DNA from 2 places in the Aneurinibacillus uraniidurans genome. Region 2 is predicted to be linked to the other one. Evidence: a T-box and tRNA genes for the amino acid it is inferred to sense, from the RefSeq annotation. Region 2 holds a T-box; the other holds one or more tRNA genes.
What was found. A T-box is a leader RNA that pairs with one kind of tRNA and senses whether it is charged. The one in region 2 lies ahead of PO771_RS03830 (valine--tRNA ligase), so its partner is inferred to be a tRNA-Val.
Positions count from the first base shown of each region.

Region 1: it encodes a tRNA-Val, which carries the amino acid that the T-box ahead of PO771_RS03830 (valine--tRNA ligase) is inferred to sense. The anticodon was not compared.

Region 1 is NZ_CP116902.1:1,039,869-1,051,198, forward strand. It holds gene PO771_RS05165 (CapA family protein) at 1-485, shown strand, start outside; gene PO771_RS05170 (basic amino acid ABC transporter substrate-binding protein) at 587-1,369, shown strand; gene PO771_RS05175 (hypothetical protein) at 1,481-2,188, shown strand; gene PO771_RS05180 (TldD/PmbA family protein) at 2,222-3,523, opposite strand; gene PO771_RS05185 (TldD/PmbA family protein) at 3,520-4,905, opposite strand; partial or broken gene PO771_RS05190 (GIY-YIG nuclease family protein) at 4,992-5,222, shown strand; gene PO771_RS05195 (gamma-type small acid-soluble spore protein) at 5,292-5,483, shown strand; gene PO771_RS05200 (class I SAM-dependent methyltransferase) at 5,649-6,341, shown strand; gene PO771_RS05205 (hypothetical protein) at 6,360-6,908, shown strand; tRNA gene PO771_RS05210 (tRNA-Cys) at 7,013-7,087, shown strand; tRNA gene PO771_RS05215 (tRNA-Leu) at 7,096-7,178, shown strand; tRNA gene PO771_RS05220 (tRNA-Val) at 7,194-7,267, shown strand; gene PO771_RS05230 (DUF2711 family protein) at 8,927-9,634, shown strand; gene PO771_RS05235 (hypothetical protein) at 9,755-10,312, shown strand; gene PO771_RS05240 (hypothetical protein) at 10,309-10,785, shown strand; gene PO771_RS05245 (3-deoxy-8-phosphooctulonate synthase) at 10,891-11,241, shown strand.
Region 2 is NZ_CP116902.1:757,605-768,934, reverse strand. It holds gene PO771_RS03845 (Ig-like domain-containing protein) at 1-3,030, opposite strand, end outside; gene murC (UDP-N-acetylmuramate--L-alanine ligase) at 3,137-4,552, opposite strand; gene PO771_RS03835 (bifunctional folylpolyglutamate synthase/dihydrofolate synthase) at 4,545-5,873, opposite strand; gene PO771_RS03830 (valine--tRNA ligase) at 5,880-8,537, opposite strand; T-box leader at 8,591-8,832, opposite strand; gene PO771_RS03825 (hypothetical protein) at 8,971-9,156, shown strand; gene PO771_RS03820 (phosphotransferase) at 9,180-10,178, opposite strand; gene PO771_RS03815 (aminoglycoside phosphotransferase/kinase family protein) at 10,178-11,152, opposite strand; gene PO771_RS03810 (LysM peptidoglycan-binding domain-containing protein) at 11,172-11,330, opposite strand, start outside.

The DNA of each region.
Region 1 (11,330 bases), 280 kb from region 2:
ATCAGAATATCCCGGTACTTGGATATGGCACGCAGGCGGAGGCATTTGCCCCGTATATTCGTGAGAAAAATGGAACGAAGTATGGCATGCTTGCCTTCTCGCGCATCGTTCCTTCCGTGGATTGGAAAGCAGAAGCAGGACAAGCGGGGGTGGCAGATGCATATGGTACGCACATTTTGGATGATATTCGGCGTGCCAAAAAGCAGGCAGACGTAGTTGTCGTCAACATGTTTTGGGGAGCATCTGATAGTACGAAGCCTGAGCGCTACCAGAAAGATATGGCGCAGGAGCTTATTGATGCAGGTGCAGACGTCATTATTGGACATCGCGCGCAGGCTGTACAGCCATATGAAGTATATAAAGGGAAATATATTTTTTATAATATTGGTTCACAGCAAGTAGAGCTAGCATTCGAGGGAAAAGTGTTGAAAGAAGCAGCCTTCGTAACCGGCTCCAATAAAAAAATAATTACAATCCAGAAATAAAAGATAATTTATAAAATAAAATACATTGCTCTTTATGTATGAACTATGTATAATTATCACTATATATTAATAATTATACTGTTCGTAAAGGGGAAGTTAGTATGAAGATGTGGAAGAAAGCGAGTATTTTGTTCCTCGTTGTTGCAATGGGAGCATTGACTGCTGCATGCGGGAAAACAGGAGACGCCAAGCAGACTGCTGACGGTAAAAAAATTGTAGCGGTAACACATGCCGTGTTCCCGCCGTTTGAGTATATGAGTCCGGATGGCAAGCCGCAGGGCTTTGATGTGGATGTCATCAAGGCGATTGGGAAAGAAGTTGGGCTTGATGTTGATGTACAGGATGCAAGCTTTGATGGGGCACAAGAGCAAGTGAAAAATGGAAAAGCTCAGATTGCGATTGCTGCGATTACAATTAACGACAAGCGTAAGAAACAATTCGCTTTCTCTGATCCGTATTTTGAAGCGAAACAGCTGATTATGGTTCCAGAAGGCTCGCCTGTAAAATCGCTAAAAGATGTGAAAGACAAGCGTGTAGGTGTTCAACTATCTACAACAGGTGCGCTCATGGCAGAAGGAGTGCTTGGCAAGGGCAGTGCGAATTTGAAGCAGTTTGATGACCTTCCGTCTGCGATGGATGATTTGTACAATAAACGGATTGATGCTGTGATTGGTGATAATGTTCCGATGTTGACGCAGATGAAAAAGACAAACAAATCAGGTTTTGTAACGATTGAGGACCCATCTATGCCGAAGGAAAACTATGGGATCATGATGAATAAGAACGACAAAGAAATGGTTGCCAAAATCAACGAAGGATTGAAAAAGATTAAACAAAACGGCACATATGATGCGCTGTACCAAAAATACTTTAAGCAAAAATAAGCTGGAAATAGAGGAGAGAATCCATGGATTCTCTTTTTTTATTCCCAAATTCCTGTTATTCCTGCTACAATAAAGAATGTCCTATACAGGTAAAGGAGATTGACTTTGACTATGAGAAAAAAATGGACAATGGCGACGACCGCGTTGTTTGTCTCGATCAGTTTGTTAACGACCGGATGTAACACACGGGTCATGGAGCATGAGAACCAGGCGCTAAAAACGGAACTCGATACAGTTAAGAAACAATTGGATACTACCCGCCAGCAAGTAAAAACAGCGGAAGACGCGAAAGCGAAATTGGAAAAAGTAGCGGCACTCACGAAAAGTCCGGATGTAGATGAAACAACACTACCACAGCTTGCCTACATTCAGGCAGAGGCTGTGCAAACAGCATTTTATGGCGCATATGGCACGGGGATGCCGCAAGCTGCGTCGGATGTAGATTCTGTGCGAAAGCTTGCACTTAAGCAGTATCGTAATATGCTGGTGCCGATTGCTGTAGACGACTTTATTAACAGTGAGTCCAAACGTTTGCAGAGTGCCTGGACAAGCCGAACAGCAGCGGCTCCGGTACAAGATCGCTTAAAGCAAGTGTCGTTGAAGGAGAAACAGGACAAATCTGCTGTAGTAGAAGCAATCGTAACGCGAACACCGCTTTCGGCTACTCCGACTCCAGCTCCTACAGGCGATGTATTAATAACGATTACGATGGAAAAAACTCAATATGGATGGAAGCTGAGCTCTATGCAGACAGGTCCGGTTCCACCGGCTCAGCCTGCTGTAACGCCTGCTGATCCAACGCAAAATAAAAACTCTTGAACCATCAGGCTCAAGAGTTTTTTTCGTGAATGACTAGCTGGATACTGAAATCGCTGGAAATAAAATTGATGGTGCACCAAACTGGCTGTGGCCGCTTGGCATGGAGAACTCGAAGTCGTTCGCTTTTACTACGGGTTGACTAAACAGGTCAAAGAAATTGTGGGCGATCGTAATATCTTTGACTGGAGACGCGAGCTGGCCGTTCTCAATTCGATACCCTTGCGCTGCAAGCGAGAAATCCCCAGAGATCGCATTTGTGCCAGAATGAAGGCCCTGTACGTCGGTAATGTAGAGACCGCTGCCCATATCCGCAAACAGTGTCGCTAACTCTTGTGTGCCATTCGGAATTTGCAGGCGGTGCGGTGCGATTTGCACGGTGCCTTTGTAGCTGCGCAGTCCGTGTGCCGTCGGTGTCTGCTTCATCTCCGCTGCTGTTTTCAGGCTGTGCAAGTAGCTCTCGATCACACCATCACGCACGAGATACAAGGAACGAGTATCGACTCCTTCATCATCAAATAAAATGCGCTCATGGCCGGAATGTGGGTCATCGAGCAGATCCAATGAGCCGAAGAATTTCTCTCCGAGCATGCCTTCTAAGCGCGATGTACCTTGAAGGACATTGCGGGCTGAGAAAATGCTGCTATATACACCGAGCAGCGAACAGATGATGCGCCGGTCGAGCACAACTGGGTATGATCCGGTTGGTACAGCCTTGCCGCCGAGCTTACGGCGTGCCTTACCTGCCGCTTCTTCAATGAGAGAATCAAGCGATACGTGTCGCAAATCTCCAATGTAGTAGGAGCTGTCGGTTTCGACATCATCCCCACGTTTTACGATGACAGATAAATACGCCATGCTGTAGTTGGAACGAAACGATTTGTTTAATCCATACGTATTGGCGATGCGGCGCATACCGTCTCCTGAGCTGATCATCGCATAGCTGACATCCGATACGTCAGCTGCCTGCCGCGCTTTGCTCTCAAGTTCGAGAGCCAGTGCGATTTTTTCTTCTTCTGTTATGTCAGGTTGACTGTCATGCCAGCTGCCTTCCTGTTTTTCTGCGAGAAGCGGTTCTTGCTCATGAATAAGGGATGCATTGTCTTTAACCATATCGAGCAATGCTTCCAGCTCAGACGAATGAACACGTTCCGTATACGCATAGCCGGTACCGTCTTGATGCGTTCCGCGTACTCCAATACCTGCTGTATTGGTCTTTTTATACGACTCGATTTTGCCCTCGTATGCCTGAACGCTGAAGTTTGTTGATTCACTGGTCAGTACTTCGAGTTCTGCAATGTGTTTCTTCTGGGCTAGTGCAAATAATTGCTCAATCATTGGCTACCTCCTACTGTCAGCTGAGATACGCGCAGGGCAGGCTGCCCAACATTTACCGGGATAGAGCCGCTGACCGAGCCGCACATGCCCTGGCCTGGCAGGAAGTTATCGCCGACCATATCGACGTCGTACATCGTCTGACGCCCGTTTCCGATTAGGGTGGCCCCTTTAACCGGATAGGTCAGCTTGCCGTTTTCAATCATATAGCCCTCAAGCACGGCAAAGTTAAAATCGCCTGTTGTCGTATTCACGCTGCCTCCGCCCATCGTCTTGGCGTACAGGCCGTGTTCAGTCGAGGTAATCATATCCGCCAGCTTATCCGAGCCGGGGAGAATATACGTATTGGTCATGCGGGAGGTCGGAGCGTAGCGGTACGATTGGCGGCGTGCTGAGCCGGTTGGCGCCATATTCATCCGGCGTCCGTTCAATTTATCAACAAGATATCCTTTGAGAATACCGTTCTCGATCAGAACGTTGCGGTGACTGTGCGTACCTTCATCGTCGACATGAAGTGAGCCCCATTCATTTATAATGGTGCCATCATCTACTGCCGAGATTTTCGAGCTGACGACCTGCTGGCCGAGTTTGCCTGCATATGGGCCTTTGCCTTTAGCAACCGCTGTCGCCTCCATGCCGTGCCCGCATGCTTCATGAAAAATAACGCCGCCAAATCCATTATCGATTACAACAGGCATTTTACCGCCTGGGCAAGGTTTTGCTTCCAGCATGCGCACAGCGATGTCTGCCGCATCTTCGGCAAGAGCACGCAAGTCGATTTCGTTATAAAACTCAAATCCTTTTTGCGCGCCAGGTGCGATATAACCGCGCTGCTTCTGGTTATCTTCTGTCGCGATCGCTTCGACAAACAGCCTTGTTCGCACGCGCTTGTCTTCAGCCCATAATCCTTCTGAGTTGGCGATCAGGACATTTTGTGTTTCGTCAAAATAGCGTGTTTGCACTTGCGTGATCGCGGTATGGTACGCCATCGCGTGGTGGCTAACTTCCGCGAGCACGTCTCGCTTACGATAAATTGAAACAACACGCGGATCAATGAGCGCGATATGGCGGGGGACGATGAGCTCCTTTTGAAATGTGATTGTACGATTCGCCTGTGTGCCTTGCTTCGCAGCTAAGGACAAGCGGCGTGCTGTATCGATCAGGTGAGCCTCGTCTTCGTTGCTTGTATATGTGTACAAGTAATCAAAGCCATGAAAAATCCGAATTCCAATGCCGAAATCCTGGCCTGAGCGGGCTTTTTCGACCTCGCCTTTTACCATTGAGATGTTTTGCTCGATTCGATTCTCAACAAAAACTTCTGCAAAATCTCCTCCGTGCGAAAGCGCAGCTTGTAGAACACGCTCCACAGTACTTGGTGCTAGCATGACGATTCTCCCCTTTCTGTGCGAATATACTGGTAGTATTCTTATTTTATGATATGAAAAGGTTTTACGGAAGGATTTGTGGGAGGATGTATTACGTCTATATCGTACAATGTTGTGACGGAACGCTGTATACAGGTTCCACGAATGATGTCTATGCCCGTCTGCGCAAGCATAACGAAGGCAAGGGGGCAAAGTACACGCGGGGTCGCACCCCGGTAGTACTGGTGTATGTAGAAGAGTTGCCGGATAAAAGTACGGCGCTTAAGCGTGAATACGAAGTGAAAAAATATTCGCGAAAACAGAAAGAAAAATTGATCGCAGCCCATACAGAAAGTGCGGTTATTTTCGCAGGAAACGAGCATCTTAAGTACGGGGAGGTGATACAAATGGCTAAACGTTCTCCAGCAAACACAGACGTAAACCAGGTGCGTCAGCAAAACGCAGCTTCTCAGATGGGAAATTCTGAAACTGAGTTCGCAAGCGAAACAGATGTGCAAGCAGTGCGTCAGGCGAACCAGCAATCTGCTGCGAAAGCGCAGCAGAACAATCAGCAGAGCAATCAGAGCAACCAGTTCTAAGTTCTGCATGACAAACGAGATTCCGGGATATCCCGGGGTCTCGTTTTTTTATAGGTAAAAGTTATATCGATGATAATATCTATATATTTGGATTATGACCCATCTTTTATTATGATGGATGAAGATAGCGAAATGGTTCTATTTCACATAGTGGAGGGGTAGAAGGTGGAACATAAACGAGCGAATGTTATGGCGAAATTTGATGAAATAGCAAGCAAGTATGATGAGCAGCGGAAAAAGTTGATTCCGTGCTTTGATGATTTTTATAGCATTGCAGTCTCAGCTGCCAAGACAGCGAATGATTCTCCGAATATCCTGGATGTAGGGGCGGGTACAGGGCTTCTTTCTGATTTTGTAATGGAGAAATATCCGAAGGCATCCTTGACGCTTGTTGATATTTCTGAGAAAATGCTGGAAATGGCCCGAGTGCGATTTGAGAAGTATCCAAATGTGACATACATTGTGGATGATTATACGAAGCATGACTTTACTGAAAAATTTGATGTCGTGATTTCTTCCCTTTCGATTCATCATTTAACAGATATGGAGAAGAAAAATTTATATGAGCGTATTTTCTCGTTATTGAAGGCAGATGGCGTATTCGTAAATGCGGATCAAGTTTTGGGCAGTACATCGTACATTGATGAGCTTTACAAAACAGACTGGAAGCAAAAAGTAGAGAACAGCGGACTGGCGAGACAGGAAATTATGTCCGCTTATGAAAGAACGAAGCTGGATAAAATGTCAACGCTTGAAGAGCAGATTAGCTGGCTAAAAGAAGCTGGATTTTCGGATGTGGATTGCATGTATAAATATTTTAATTTTGTTGTTTTGTACGGCAGGAAATTAATTGATTAATAAGGAGCAAACATTGGGATGCCTGTAACGTCATTCGTCATAATCAGTTTTCTTGTAGTGGCCGTAAGTACGGTAGCACTGCTGATGAGAAATCCACTTGCTACGAAAGTAACTACCAGTAAAATAGCTGAAAAGTTGAAAGGGGCAGATTGGGTTCAAAATCACTGGAAAGCCGGATTATTTTTGTTCGGCATAAATGCCGGTCTTTTTTTCTTCACAGGCTTTCTGCTCTATTTGCTTATGTATTTTTTGGTTCCACTTTTCCACATTACCATTATGGTGGTGGCTGTAGTGGTAAGCCTTTTGTTTTGGAGTGTAGCTGGCGCATCGTGGAAGGGGACGAAAGGAAATCGGATTAAGGCTAGTGCGGTAGGAAGCAGCTTTTATGCATTGCTCGCTTTGGGATTTGTGTATATGCTGATGACCTTGCAGCCGGCTTATCCAGGTGAAGACACGTTTATGCGTGCGATTGGCGTAATGTTTGGGATCATTGTGGCCGTGACAGCGTTTGTCTCCTGCTTTCTGATTACCGGTTTTGCAGCTGGGAGAAAAACAAACAGCTTGTAGCGGCCTGCAGGTAGTATAGGTTAATAATTTTTAAAAACATTCTTGACTGAGCAGGCTGGCTGATATAAAATGAACCTTGTCGCTGAAATAAAAAACAGCATAAAGGGAGTATAGCCAAGTGGTAAGGCAAAGGTCTGCAAAACCTTTATTCCCCGGTTCAAATCCGGGTACTCCCTCCATACAGCCTGCGGTCGTGGTGGAATTGGCAGACACGCTATCTTGAGGGGGTAGTGATCTATGATCGTGCGAGTTCGAGTCTCGCCGACCGCATCCGTATTCATTTACGGACTCATAGCTCAGTTGGTTAGAGCGCTACGTTGACATCGTAGAGGTCGCTGGTTCGAATCCAGTTGAGTCCATCATATGCAGTAGAGATTAAAGCCTTATTTTATAAGGCTTTTTTTCATGTTTACAAATGTACACCTTTGCAAACAGAAATGGTAGCAGAGGGGCTTTGACTATGAAAACATTCGCTTATATTCGTGTATCCAGTAAAGATCAGAATCCAGACAGACAAAAGTATGGGATGTTGCAGCTAGGAATAAATGAACGTGACATATTCATGACAGAGAGAGTGGAAAAGACTTCAATCGCCAACAGTATCAAGCGTTGAAGCAGTGCCTGCGTGAGGGGGCCTGCTTTATACCAAGTCCATTGATCGATTCGGACGGAACAGTAAAGAGATAAAGCGAGAATGGGAGTACATCACACAGGATATTAAAGCCGACATAAAGGTTTTGGATATACCGCTACTGGACACGACACAGCACAAGGAATTGCGGTTGCGAAGGCACAAGGGAAACATCTGGGCAGACCACAAATGAACCTGGATATACTGAGCAAAGAACAGAGGGAAATGCTAGGACCCAATTATGAGAAATGGCAAAGCAAAGAGATAACCGCTGTCTAGTTTATGGACATGTTAGGGCTGAAAAAATACATTCTACAAAGTCGTGAAGGAATACGGACAGTCGTTGATATAACGGCTGTTTTTTAGTTGGAGAAAGGACGCGGATGCCATAACACATCATAACGGACACCTAGCAAGCCTATAGAACGTTCCGAATTTCTAAGTGTCTCGTTCTTCTATTGAAGTGTACAAGCCATTCTGTGAGACGCTAGATGAAATATAACTTTTATCTACAATAAAGGGTTGAGAAACCCTTATTTTTATTGGCTTTTTAAAGGGTTAATTCCGGAAAAGGGGGGTGTTTTACATTTTTTTAAATGTTTTTATTCCTGCTTATGCTCGAAGTACACCCGTTCCCGCAATCAACTCAAAAATTCCAACTGATTAAATTTCCTATAAATGGTATGATGGTAATTGGATGAAAGGATTGGTTTATTGTGTAAGGTGGTGTGTAGATGTTCAGAAAGAAGTGGCTATTATTTCTTTTCTTCCTTATTCCATTCACTTTTATAGGCATGTCCGCTGATTTCTATTTGGGGTCAGGAATTGGTTATTTTATTGTGTTGTGTGCATTTATAATAATAACCTTTTTTCAATCATCTATTAGAAATATGTTGCTTTTAAATTTCTTATCGTTTTTAAGTTCATTCGTATTTAATAGGTTCTTGCTTCAAGGTACAGAATCTTACTTTAAACCTTTTACATCAGGAACGTTAGTAGTTGTTGAATCATGTCTTTGGTTGATTCCCCAGCTCCTGATTTTTAGTATCAAAACGGTGAAGCAAAATGGATAGAGAATAATTTTATTCGAGATGGGGCAGCTATATGTACATCGTTATATGCAGATGCTTTGATTTATTGGATAAACAACTACAGATTTAAGGAGAGAAAAGCGGTAGCGGAAATTGTAGAGCAGCCTGACGTTGTGTCAAGAAAGACAATTTTCTTTTAGTTGTGAGTAGATAGTACATAGTTTGTAAGGTAAATCTTTATAGGAGAATGTGTACTGTTTTTGGTTTAGATAGTGTAAAGAGATAATAGTGGAAGAATGATTTTATTGAATAACAAAGCTTAGCACCTTATCTACATAAGGGATGGTGATAATTTGATGAATAAAACAAGGGTCATACCTGAGCCACATAGATATGCGGTTTGTGCTCCTGCTGATATACCGATTAAGACTTTTTACAAGGGAGTTTTTGATGAAGTTTTTATTTTTCTTCATCCCTTCATCAAACCAATAACAATTGATATAGAATCATTTTACCCAGATACATATCCCTGTAAAAATGATGTTATTAGAACATGTGAATTGATTACATGGACAGAGTTTTTAAAGTTGTCATGTATTAGAGATTTTCGCCAGTTAGACATTGGATTACGCACAATGATTTTGGGGTTGCGAAAGCAATTTGCAAATGAGCACCTTGCTAAGGTAATCAAAGATACTTGTGAACAAAAGAAATTAGTTCCACCAACAGAAGGTTGTCTACCAGAGTTGTTGACGAATAGATTGTTACAAGCAGTAAAGAATGAGGGGCATGATTGGTTCTGGGTGGGAGATGAGTTTTGCACAGAACGAAAGCTAGAGTACATTGATGATTTAGTTAAGGATAATGACCCATTTGGAAATCAACATTTAAACCTTTTTACACACGATAATAAAATCTTATTTACAACTCATTGGGATAGTCACTTTTCAATGGTATGTTCAGACAAAGACACAATAAATAAAATTGTTGATTACTGTAACTTAGAAGGTTTTTATTGTGATGAGCAAACTGAAATTTATTGGAGTTGTCAAGATGAGCAATAGAAATAATGGAAAAAAGCTCAAAACAAGTCGGTCATATATAGAGGTTGGCTTCTTTATTACCTTTACGTGTTAAGTACCGAATCAAAGCACGATTTTATTAATGATATTAGAGAGGGTCTTATGGGAAAAGAATTTGAGTTAAGAATCTTGAAGCAGTATTGGTTAGGTGACGAATCAGAAGATTTATGCTCACATGGAGAAATAGTTCTGCGTGTAAGAAATTTAATGATTTCAAGTGAAGAAGATGGGGAATGGAATATATCTGAATCTGCACTGGCTTTGTTAAGGACAGTAGTTGCAGATTTTCCATGTGACCAAATTCCAAAGTATTACGTTGAGGGAATACAGGATGAAGAGTACCTTATCTTTCATTGTGGATGCTATATGATGTTTTGTCCAATGAATATAGGGTGGCAAGTCAAGCATGAAAATGCTCATGTATTATTAACAGACTTCAAGAAAAATGAAGGTTCAATTAAATTCCATAATTTAGAGATCAAAGTTCCATTATCTATTTATGCTAATGAGATTTACACCTTCGCAATAGAAGCCAAGCAATTGTATGAAGGTCACCAAAAGAAACTCATAGATAATGAATTGTTTCAAGGGCAATACCATCAGTTTTGGGAAGAATACAATGAACTATTAGAGCAAGTCAAAACGATAGTAAATACATGAAAGAGCAATTTTATGGCGGTGAAAATGAAATGGAAACATGGAAATATTCCACAACGGCTGATTACTTTGATTTACTGGATTTTCATGATGCCTTAGTAGAAAAAATAGAGGTAAATAAAGGTGAAATAACCGTTGATATAGAATCAATCAACATTCTACCGCATCATCCGCTTAATCCCTTTGATGTTGCTAAAAATACTGATAAATGTCGTTTAGTATTTGTCGAACCAATCAAAAATGAAGCTATATACTTTAACAACGATAATATACCACAACGAATCGAATGTACTAATTTCAAAGAATTGGAAATTATGAAATTTGACTGTAAACAGCACTTTGAATACTATTTGTATGAAATATTCGGTTCAGCCAATGGGTTTTGTGAGTGGAAAGTGGTAGCAAAAGGATTTTACCTTTACTGGAACGATTTCGTGGCAGATGCTTGGTTTGTTAATTGGAATAAGGATACATAAAACAAGGATTTTGTTCAACTAACGGGCAGTTTAACTTAATTAGGTAATACCGAAAATGTAGTTATAATAGAGTTTAAATAAAGGTTCATAGGAGTGAAGTGAGATATGAAACCAATTGTATATAATGGGTTTCCACTTATGATGGAAACAGAAACTGATGGATATATTTATGGCGAAATCACTGACCACTTTAATTTTGATTATGAGGAAGATGAGAGTTGTACGTCAGGAGATGGATTTGTTCAAGCACCCGATGGGAGCAGGGCGGGAATTATATGGGGAGTTGAAGAAGAACCATATTTATCAGTTTGTATTGAGTCAGAAGAAGATAGATGGGGAGTTTACAATGTAGGCTTTGTTAAGCCTATAAAAACGATTGATGACTTAATATTCAATTTCAAAACAGTGTTACCATTAATTAAAGGGGCGTACAACAGTGCAAAGTTTGATAAATAAAAATCTGGCGTTAAAGACCAACAGTTAGTTCTAGACAATAAAGATAATAACTTTGTTGAACTAACGGAAATCGATAGTTAAATCAAAGA
Region 2 (11,330 bases):
CACTTTCGGGACGAGTGTCGTCGATTCGTTCACATTCATCGTTATGTTAGAACGATCAAGTGCCACACTCATGACATATACCACACATGTGGCTTCCTGTCCGCCGTCCGCGGTTTTTGCTGTAATCGTAGCTGTCTTACCTGGCATAAGAGCTCGAATGGTCCCATTCTGATCGACTGATACCCAATCAGGGTGATCACTGGACCAGCTAACTTTTTTATTTGTTGCATTTATCGGAAAAACATTTGGCACCAGTGTTGTCGTATTTACCGGTTTCACTTTCGGCTCATTGTTTGGCGCTGTATCTGTTGTGAGCTGTATATATGGCGGCAGGCTAATTCCTTTTACAGGCACCGGTATCACCGTAACCTCACACGTATCCGTTAATGTTTGACCATCTGCAGTTTTGATCGAAGCCCGCAATACAGCCTTCCCCGGATTCAATCCCTTAATTACCGCCGTTCCACCTGTCTGACCCGTAATCTCAGCGATTGTTGTGTTTGACTGCCAATCCCATACAACATTCTTCGCCATGCTAGCATCCGGTAGTACCTTCGCAAACAACGTCTGCGTATCGCCAACTTGAATGGTCACTGGCTTCGGACTAATCTGAATGCCGGTTACGTCGGACTCTGCATTCAGGATAAGCGCCGGGAATTTTGCTTCTACATTCGGTGTTTTATCGAGATCCGTATACGAAAGCTTCGAATCAGCAAGCACATACTTCTCGGCTTTTGTTGGCTTTACTTTCAACTCAAAAGCAAGTCCGTCACCGTCCGCCTTATACGTCCCATCTGCTTGCTTTCGGTAGACAATATTATCGAATGTTTTCGTTACCGTATATCCGGTATCCACGGTTCCCGTACGACTAAATCCTGCAGGTACAGTTACTTCCACACCTGCCGGGAATGTCTCTCGGAACTGGATGGATGTTACCGGCATCGTATCAACACCATTGGTCAGTTTTTCGGTAATTGGAAGTGGTGCTACTGTATAATGAACAGATGCTTCCTGTCCAGCTGCCGCTTTGATTTCTCGTTCCCGGTCAAGCACAAGCTTGGCGATAATCTTTTTGACGTTGACCGTCAAAATAACTGGCTCCGCCTTTGCTCCTCGCTTATCATTCGCTTCAATTTTGATCGTAAGCTTACCACCGTTTTCTTTGAGGGAAGCCGGTATCTCAGGTAGCACATATTTCATAACAGTTCCGGTGCGAACATCCGTAAAACTGCTTGGTGCTTCCGCATTCTTTGGTGTAATATCTTCACCTTTTTCATTGTAGATGGTTACTTTCGTATCCAGGAACTGATCGGTCAAGTCAAAGTCCTCTACCTTCCAGACGATTTCAAGCGGATCAATTGTCCGAATGCTATCATTGTTTTTCGGCGTATACGCTGTAATCTCTGGACTGTGATTCGCCCCAATAAAAGCCCGGTAAATCGTATTCACAAACAAGCGCTGCTCCTGATCCGGAAAATTCGTATTCGTATGACCAGTACCAGAATAGGTGACACTTCCTTTGGAATACGTGTAGTAATGGTTCCAGCTATCATCCTGATCCCGCTTACTACCGACAATGTTATACCACGGCACAACCGTTTCATCTTCCAAATCGAGTGTGTAATACTGATTATGCGTTGTATTTACCGCTACATTATCTCCAAGCTGGAACGGATACTGATTGATCATCCCGTCATTCATTTTCTTCGTAATTTTGGATGTATTCGGTGCACCATATCCAAGGTCAGTCATCGGTGCAATCTGTCCAGTATCATACATGAAATATTTCACCCAGTTGTTCCCTGTCTTAAAAATCGTATCGTGTGTAAACATAACGCCCTGTCTAGTGGCAATGAACGTTTTCACCGCTTTGGCTGCTTCTTCGCTTATCGCTGCATTATTATACGAATCGGCAAAACCAAAAATGAGCATGTCATAGTTCCCGTTAAGGTTTTTATATTCGGTAGTATTAAATTCACTCATCGATTTCACAGTTATTTTAATCTTGTAATCGGGATTGTTCGAATCATTGAGGTAGCTAGCTTTCATGTTATTTGTATTTAATAGACTACTAGCCAGATTGTTATCTTGAGTAACCTGGAGCGTCCGCACTTCCACAGCACGGTCACGGAAACGGAATACGCCCGTTTCATATGTTTTCAAATGCGTATCCAGATCCTCGATTTCCAGCTTCCAATAACGCATCCCGGAATATCCACGCGTTAGCGTATAATTCAGTTCTCCAGTTGCCGAAGAAAGCGGGACAGACGCCAGCATCTCGGATGCTTCGTACTTCTTGTCAAAGTTCATATCAAGATAAAGATTGACTCTTGCCTTATGAGAGGCAAGTTTCTTATCATAATCCCCGATCCGATAGCCAAATGATACCGTATCTCCCGGCTTATATACGGTAGAAGATCCTTTCATATAATCATCCGGCGTTTTGGTCATTTCCATATGTGGTCGCTGTAACATATTGATATCAAGCGATTGAATGAAAGCTATTGCATCTGCCGCTTTCGTTACCACTTTCACGTTTGCGACCGGATTGGTTTTATACGTATAGAAGTTAGCCTTAAGCTTGCTCGCACTATCTTTGAAAATATCTTCGTGTAATACGACTGGCTGTCCTTTTTCAATAAACTTTTCCCGAATCTCTTTTGCCTTCAGATTCGTAATATCATTCATCACGGCTTTCGTATTATGATCTTTCCCTTGAACCCCTGTTGTCGAATACGTACCGCTTCCAATATAAATAACATCGTACTTTCCATCTAATTCTTCCCGCAAAGCCACAAACCGCTTCATACTTATTGTCGTCACGACATACTTGTTCCCAAGGTTCCCTAATTCAGATGGTACACCCGTTTCTTCCCCGTTGCTGTCTACATTCTTCTTGTCTGTAATCTCAAGCACACGTATCTTTGTTGTGTCGTCTGCCCAGATGTAGCTAACCCCTGCAAGCAATCCACCTATGATCAGCAGTACCACCATCATCAGACTAATCATTCGCTGTGACAATCGCTTCATTTTTCCTCCCCTTCCTTTCTTTCTCAAAGGACCTACTACCTATATCATACGACAGAAAGCCTCTCTGTGCTATATAGCAACCAGGGAGGCTTTCTACATTTTACCACTATTTTTGTTCTAAAACCGTCACAAACTGTTCGGCCACTTTCCAGATATCACCCGCACCCATCGTAATCACGAGATCTCCTGGTTGCGTCCGCTTCTCAAGCTCCGCTACAACCTCTTGTTTGGTCGCGATGTAACGAGCATTTGCATTGCTATTCTGGCGAATCAGTTCCACTAGTTTCGCAGCACTTACCCCTTCGATTTCCGGGTCATTCGCTGGCGAATAAATATCGACAATAATCACTTCGTCCGCTTCTTTGAATGCTTTACTGAACGCATCAAGCAGGAAGAATGTGCGCGTGTATCGCTGCGGCTGGAAAATCGCCACAGTGCGACGATTCGTCGAGCGACATGCTTCGAGTGTCGCCTCAATCTCCGTTGGATGGTGAGCGTAATCATCCACCACAAGAATATCATTCACTTCCCCAATTACCTGGAAGCGGCGCTTCGCTCCTCGAAACAACACAATTACCTGCACAATCGCTTCAAATGTCAGCCCGGCTTCTAAGCAGACCGCTGTCGTTGCCAATGCATTATACACATTGTGCATCCCTGGCACAGAAAGCTTCATTCTTCCTAGCATCTGCCCTTTATGCAGCACATCAAATGAAACTGTCCGATCACCCGGTTCAATATTGGCAGCTGTATAATCAGCATCACGTTCAATGCCGTATGTAAGGAATGACACATTTTCTTTTTGTGCCTCAATCATTTCACGAACATATGCATCGTCGACACATACAACCGCTTTTCCGTCCGCTTTTACTTGCGAAAGGAATTGACGGTATGCTTTTTTCAGATTTTCAAAGTCGCCGCCATAGTTTTCAAGATGGTCGGGCTCAATATTTGTGACAACCGCGATATGCGGGAAATATTCAAGGAACGTACCATCGCTCTCATCAGCTTCCGCTACGACATATTCTCCTGCTCCGGCACGCGCGTTGCTGCCGATGTCCATAATTTCCCCGCCAATGATGTAAGTCGGGTCCGCTCCGGCTTTTTCCATCACAAGGGCAATCATGGAAGACGTTGTTGTTTTCCCGTGTGCACCCGCAACGGCGATCCCTTTTTTCTCATTCAACAGACGACCAAGCATTTGCGAGCGGTGAATCAGTGTAATCCCTTGCTCTTTCGCCGTTGTAAGCTCCACGTTGTCTTTCGGAATATCAGTCGAGTACACAACGATATCCGCATTGGCAACGTTCTCCGCCTGGTGTCCAATAAATACGTGTGCTCCTTTTTTTTGCAGCTTATCTGTTAGTTCTTTGCGTGCCACGTCCGAGCCTGTTACATGGTACCCCATATCCAGCATCACTCGGGCGATGGCACTCATTCCATACCCGCCAATGCCGATAAAATGAACGTGTTCGCGTTTCGTCGATTCCTGCTGTCTATCCTGTGTGTTCATCTTATTCATCACCAGCTTTCCTAGTTTGTTTCCATCCGTTCCGTACATCTGAAATAAAATAAAGCGAGCCCGCTACCAGAATGACATCCTCCGGCCCAGCATTGGTGCAAGCCGCTTCCCACGCTTCTGTGCCGTTCTCATATACATGCACCGGAATTTCTGGTATCACCTGCTGGAATACAGCAGCAATTTTCTCCGGTTCCGCTGCCCGTGGATGAGCGGTACGTGCCACCCATACTTCAGCGCAGGCCGGTGCTAGTTCGGCTACCATCTGTGCGTATTCCTTATCACCAAGCGCTGAGAATACAAGTCGAATCCGCTGTCCCGGATAGTAATCATCCAAGGTCTGTTTTAATGCTTTTATTCCATCTACATTATGCGCCCCGTCAAAAATCATGTCAGGTTTTTCTGCGATACGTTCAAAGCGTCCTGGCCATTTGGCACGAGCCAGGCCGTTTCGCATATGTTCATCATCTACATACAGCGCATAGTAGCTGCGCAGCACTTGAATGGTCATCAGTGCTGCAGCAGCATTGTCAGTCTGATGGGCCCCGTACAGGCCAAGCTCACTATTCTCAAGACGACCGAATGGACCCGTGAAGGTTAGGTGTTCTCTTCCTTCTGCCAGTTGGCGTTCCGCTGTATACTCGCGACCTGCACGATACATCGTGGCTTTTTTTGCCTGCGCTGTCTCTTCTAACACAGCGAGAGCATCCGGGTGCATACGTCCCATAATAACTGGAACACCGCTTTTAATGATACCGGCTTTTTCTCGGGCAATGTCCGCTCTAGTTTCACCTAGTATATTCATATGATCCAGTCCGACGTTCGTAATAATCGAAGCCAGTGGATGAACAATATTCGTTGAATCCAGTCGTCCGCCAAGCCCGGTCTCCCAGATCACAATATCAGGATACGTAACGGTTGCAAAATAAAGCAATGCTAGTGCGGTCACGACTTCGAATTCCGTCGGTGTCCCTACTTCATGATTGCGCATCTCTTCTACAATCGGACGAATCCGCTCTATTAACTCAAGCAATTCTTCCGTTTTAATAGGGGTTCCATTGTAGCGAATACGCGAGTGAAACGTTTCAATATAAGGGGACGTAAACATTCCCGTATCCTGCCCTGCTTCTCGCAGGATCGCATCGAGAAATGCCGCTGTTGATCCTTTGCCATTCGTGCCTGCAATATGAACAAACTTAAGGCGACGCTCGGGATGCCCGAGCGCCTCCATTAAATATTCCATACGTTCAAGGCCCGGGCGGATGGAGAATCGCTCCAGTCCGCCAAGCCAGGACAGCGCCTCTTGCAGCTCATGCTGTTCCACGTTCGATCACCCTCTGAGTTCCTGGATACGAGCCGCTACTTTTGCCTGCTTGTCCAGGTAATCCGCTTCTTTCGCCCGCTCCTGCTCGATTACTTGAGCCGGTGCTTTTGCTACGAAGCCTTGATTTGACAGTTTCTTCTGTACACGTTCTACTTCCGCGTTTAGTGCTTTTAATTCTTTTTCCAGACGAGCGATTTCTTGCTCGATATCGATCAGACCTGCAAGCGGCAAATACAACTCCGCCCCTGTTACAACCGCAGACATCGCTTTGTCTGGCGCTGTAATATCCGTACCAATCGTCAGCACTTCCGGATTACAGAAACGCTCGATATACGGCTTACCGCTTTCGAGATGTGCCAATGTTTCAGCATCGTTTGCCTTAACAATCAGCTCAATTTTTTTGCTCATCGGCACATTGACTTCCGCACGGATGTTGCGCACGCTGCGAATGATGCCCATGAGGAGTTCCATCTGCTTCACTGCTTCTTCATTCTCAAGTGCAGTGTCTGCTTGCGGCCATTCGGCTACGATTAGACTCTCTCCTTGATGCGGCAGGTGCTGCCAGATTTCCTCAGTAATAAACGGCATGAATGGATGCAATAAACGCATCGTACGATCCAGCACGTACGCCAGAACAGAACGAGTTGTTTTCTTCGCTGCTTCATCTTCACCGTACAACGGCAGTTTTGCTACCTCGATGTACCAGTCACACAGCTCGTCCCAAACGAAGTTGTACAGTACTCGACCTACTTCGCCGTATTCAAACGTATCTAGCAGGCGCGTTGTATCTTTGATTGTTTCGTTCAGGCGATGCAAAATCCATTTGTCTGCAATGCCGAGGTTTTGCGTAATGTCGATTTCGTCATATGTGAAGCCTTCCATGTTCATCAGAGCAAAACGGGAGGCATTCCAAATTTTGTTTGCAAAGTTACGGGAAGCTTCTACACGTTCCCAGCGGAAGCGCTGGTCATTCCCCGGTGTGCAGCCTGTGGCGAGCATGTAGCGCATTGCATCCGCACCATACTGCTCAATTACTTCCATCGGGTCAACCCCGTTTCCAAGCGACTTAGACATTTTACGTCCTTCTGCATCGCGTACGAGACCTGTAATCAGTACATGTTCGAACGGTTTCTGGTCCGTAAATTCAAGCGCAGTAAAGATCATGCGGGCAACCCAGAAATAAATAATATCATACCCGGTTACAAGCACATCGGTCGGATAGAAATGTTTCATGTCTTCCGTTGCATCCGGCCAGCCAAGTGTCGAGAACGGCCAAAGCGCGGAGCTAAACCATGTATCCAGTACGTCTGTATCTTGCGTCAAATGCTTACTGCCGCATTTTGGACATTCAGTAATGTCTTCGCTTGATACGGTCATCTCGCCGCATTCGCAGTACCATGCCGGGATACGATGGCCCCACCAGAGCTGACGTGAAATACACCAGTCACGTACGTTCTCAATCCAGTGCAGGTAAATTTTTTCGAAACGATCTGGTACGAACTGCACACCTGTTTGGGACTTCTGTGCTTCAATCGCCCGTTCTGCCAACGGCCCCATTTTTACGAACCACTGAGTAGACAGATACGGCTCGACAACCGCGCCGCTGCGCTCACTGTGACCAACCGAATGCATGTGCTCTTCGATTTTGAACAAAATACCCTGCTCCTGCATGTCACGCACGATGTTTTTGCGACACTCGAAGCGGTCCTGTCCTTGATATGTGCCCGCATTTTCGTTCATTTTGCCGGATTCATCCATGACAAGAATTTGCGGCAGGTCGTGACGCAGACCAAGCTCGAAGTCGTTCGGGTCGTGGGCTGGCGTGATTTTTACGGCACCGCTTCCGAATTCGCGGTCGACATAGTCGTCTGCTACAATTGGAATTTCGCGTCCAACGAACGGTACGACAACTTTTTTGCCGATCAGATTTTGATAGCGTTCATCTTCTGGATGCACCGCAACAGCCGTATCGCCAAGCATTGTTTCTGGACGAGTTGTTGCGACTTCGATATACCCACTTCCATCTACAAGCGGATAGCGCAGGTGATAGAGCGCACCCTGTACATCTTTGTATTCTACTTCAATGTCTGAGAGCGCTGTGCGAGTAGCCGGATCCCAGTTGATAATGTATTTACCGCGGTAGATTAAACCTTTTTCATACAGGCGAATGAACACTTCACGCACTGCACGAGACAGTCCTTCATCAAGCGTAAAACGCTCGCGGCTGTAATCAAGCGACAGCCCCATTTTGGTCCACTGCTCGCGGATGATACTCGCGTAATGTTCTTTCCAATCCCATACTTTCTCCACGAATTTCTCACGACCAAGATCATGACGGCTGATGCCTTCTTCGCGCAGTTTTCCTTCTACACGTGCCTGTGTTGCGATTCCGGCATGGTCCATCCCAGGCAGCCAGAGCGCATCATAGCCTTGCATGCGCTTGAAGCGAATCATAATGTCTTGTAATGTGTTATTCAGCGCATGGCCGATATGTAGATTCCCCGTAACATTTGGCGGCGGGATTACGATGGTGAATGGCTTTTTCTCTGGATTGCGTTCCGCTTTGAAATAGCCATTGTCGCGCCAGTACGGATACCATTTTGCTTCCGTCTGTTTCGGCTCATATTTAGTTGGCATTTGCAATTCGTTTTGCTCATTTGACATCTATACATAACCTCCTGCTTCTTCTTTCTAAAAATAAAAAAGCCCCTCATCCTGCAAAGGACGAGGAGCGTATCTCGCGGTACCACCTTTGTTAGTTCACACAACACCTGTACATAGGCGAGCGTGCGAACTCTCTTCCATCACGATAACGGGTAAAACCCGGTATGCCCTACTCGAATCGTTCGGGCACACGGCTCCAGGGCTACCTTCTATCATTACATCCATGCGGCCTTCCACCTTTGGTCCGCTCTCTGGTATGGCATCATGATATACTCTTCCCTTTCAACACCTGCTGCGTATTCACTTTACATGCATTATCCATTGTACCCAGTTCGTCTAGAAATAGTCAATACACGCCTTGCGGTTTTATGCACTCTTCCTGGGTTGCTGCGTATATTAAAACTAACTAGCTCCTCTGAAAGAAGGTGTCCTCATGTGGAAAGGCCGCTGGCGCTGTCACCCCTGGTACCTCAAAATCCGCTTTGGCGCCCTGCAGCTGCTCGTACCGTTCATCGTATTTCAATTCGTGCGCACTGTGATTCTTCCCACTTCTGTCGACGTCGTTCTGCTTGCGCTTCTTTCTTTACTATATGCCGCGGTGCTGCTTGACTGGCTATAGGCCGCATCCCGACGAGGAGCGGCCTACTTCTCTATAATTTCGAAGGCAAACTGCTGCATAGCAAACAGGCGAGGAAGATGCCTGCGCCATATGTGCATCCATCTCCCCATTTCTGAGCGACCCACTTTCGCTGTATCCAGACAGCTTTTCGCCGCCCTCATCATCGGTTCTGGATACAATAAATAACAGGAAAGAAGCTGTCGTTCTGCCTCTGATAGCTGTCGTTCTGCTTCATACGCAGCCAACCAGCGACGACCAAGTCGTACGTTCCAATCCACATCGTCTCCACAATGCCGCACACAAACGGTCAGATCACGCACCGCCCCATCATACCCCGCCCGCTCAAATCCTGTGAGATATAAATGCCGCCGGTCCTGTCCCGCCACCAGAACATAGTGAGAACGCAAACGTCCATGGCAAAGCACGTGGGGAAGCTTTTCGTCCGCTATCAGATTCGATATCGTATGCCCCAGCCGTTCAACTGCTCGTTCCACCAGCGAAATCACGTACGATTCACTTTCGCATACAAGTAAGCCGAACGCTCCCCCCTTCTGATGACGGGTATATTGATGAGCCAGCTCCCGTACAGCATTCATTCCGTCTAGCCATCGCTTCTGGACAACAGACGGTGTCAGTCCAATCGTACCTGCCTCCCGAGCGGCAGCTGCGCTGGCCTGATGAATCCGTCCAAGCTGACGCATCAACTGCCGTTCCCAGCCAGAAACATCCCGCACAGAGCAGACCGGCTGTATCCAGGGCTGTAAAATATACCGGCTATCTGCGCTTGAAACGACTGATTCTCCATACTTGGTTACGCTATATGGAATGACACTTCGAATACCTGACTGCCGCAACCGCTGCAGCCAGCCACTCGTAAAGACAAGCTGTTCCTCCGCTTCCATTTGCCGACTCAATCGAAACATTCCCCGGTTCGTTTGCACTTTCCAAACATGATGCCCTTCCGCTTCTATGGCAGACAACGTAAGATCATATTCATATAAAATATGACGGATCCACTCCATCAGCCCATCTCCTGATGCCTTCGATGTATCTCACCAAGCAACTGCTCCCGCTGTACCTGTTTCGTAAGAGCATCTCGTACCCGTTCGTATAGGTCTGGCTGAAACGGTTCTTCCATTGCCGCAAGCACGGCATATGGATACGCAAGCAGCGCCTCGACGTAATTCCACTCCGCTTCCGTCATCATACGCTGTGCAAAGTACGCATCGAGAAATACCGCAACGCTCTCCATCCCATCGTACATGATGATTTGCTCCAACAACGATACGGTGTCCTCATGACGCGGTACAAGCACTGGATTGTGCAGTCCTGTTACGTACCATTCCCCTTCCCAGTACACGAGTGAGGACAGATCCACAAAAGCGAACGAAAGCGGGAGAACCTCTTCTTCTACTCCGCTTTCTTTGTACAGCACTTCTGCCCACCGTACTCGTTCGCTGCTGCGTGTAATGTTATATATAAGCCACCGTATATCTTTTGTAGACGGCTCCGAGACAAGTTTATTGATCACCGCCTGAATGTTCCGTGATGCACTATGGAGGCGAGTAGCTGTGATCATTCCTTTTTTACGGTAGCGCCCACGATAGTAAACCGTCCTCTCATCAAAAAACGCATGAATCTGCCCGAGAACCTGCCCGATAATCCGATATCCTTCCTGTCGTAGCTGATGGTCATCGAGCCAGCTTCCCTTTTCTTCCCACCAGTCAAATAGTGCACAGCACCCAATGCTATCCGTAATCCAGTGCGCACCAGAACGGGTGGCCAAGTACCGCTGAACGGAACGAAATCCTGTCCGGACAAGATGCTCGCGCCAGCTGTGTGACCAGCGCAGCAAGTTTTCATCTGGACAGTAAAGCACCGCCTTACAGCCCCTATCTGTCTGAATTAACCATCCGCCGTCTGCCTGTTTTACTTCGTCAATAGTAAAGGGGTATTCTTCGAGATGACTGCGGAAAATTTCTGCATGCAGATTCACCTTCCCCTCCCCTTCCACGCTATCTTCGCACAGGAATATACAACACTTGCCCTCTGGCTACAGTAGTATTCGTATGCAGACCATTCGCTTCCGCTACTTCTGCGGCCGTAATGCTGTAACGCTCGGCAATTTCTTCAAGCGTCTCATCTTTCTGTGCAATGCACATCTTCAGGCGAGT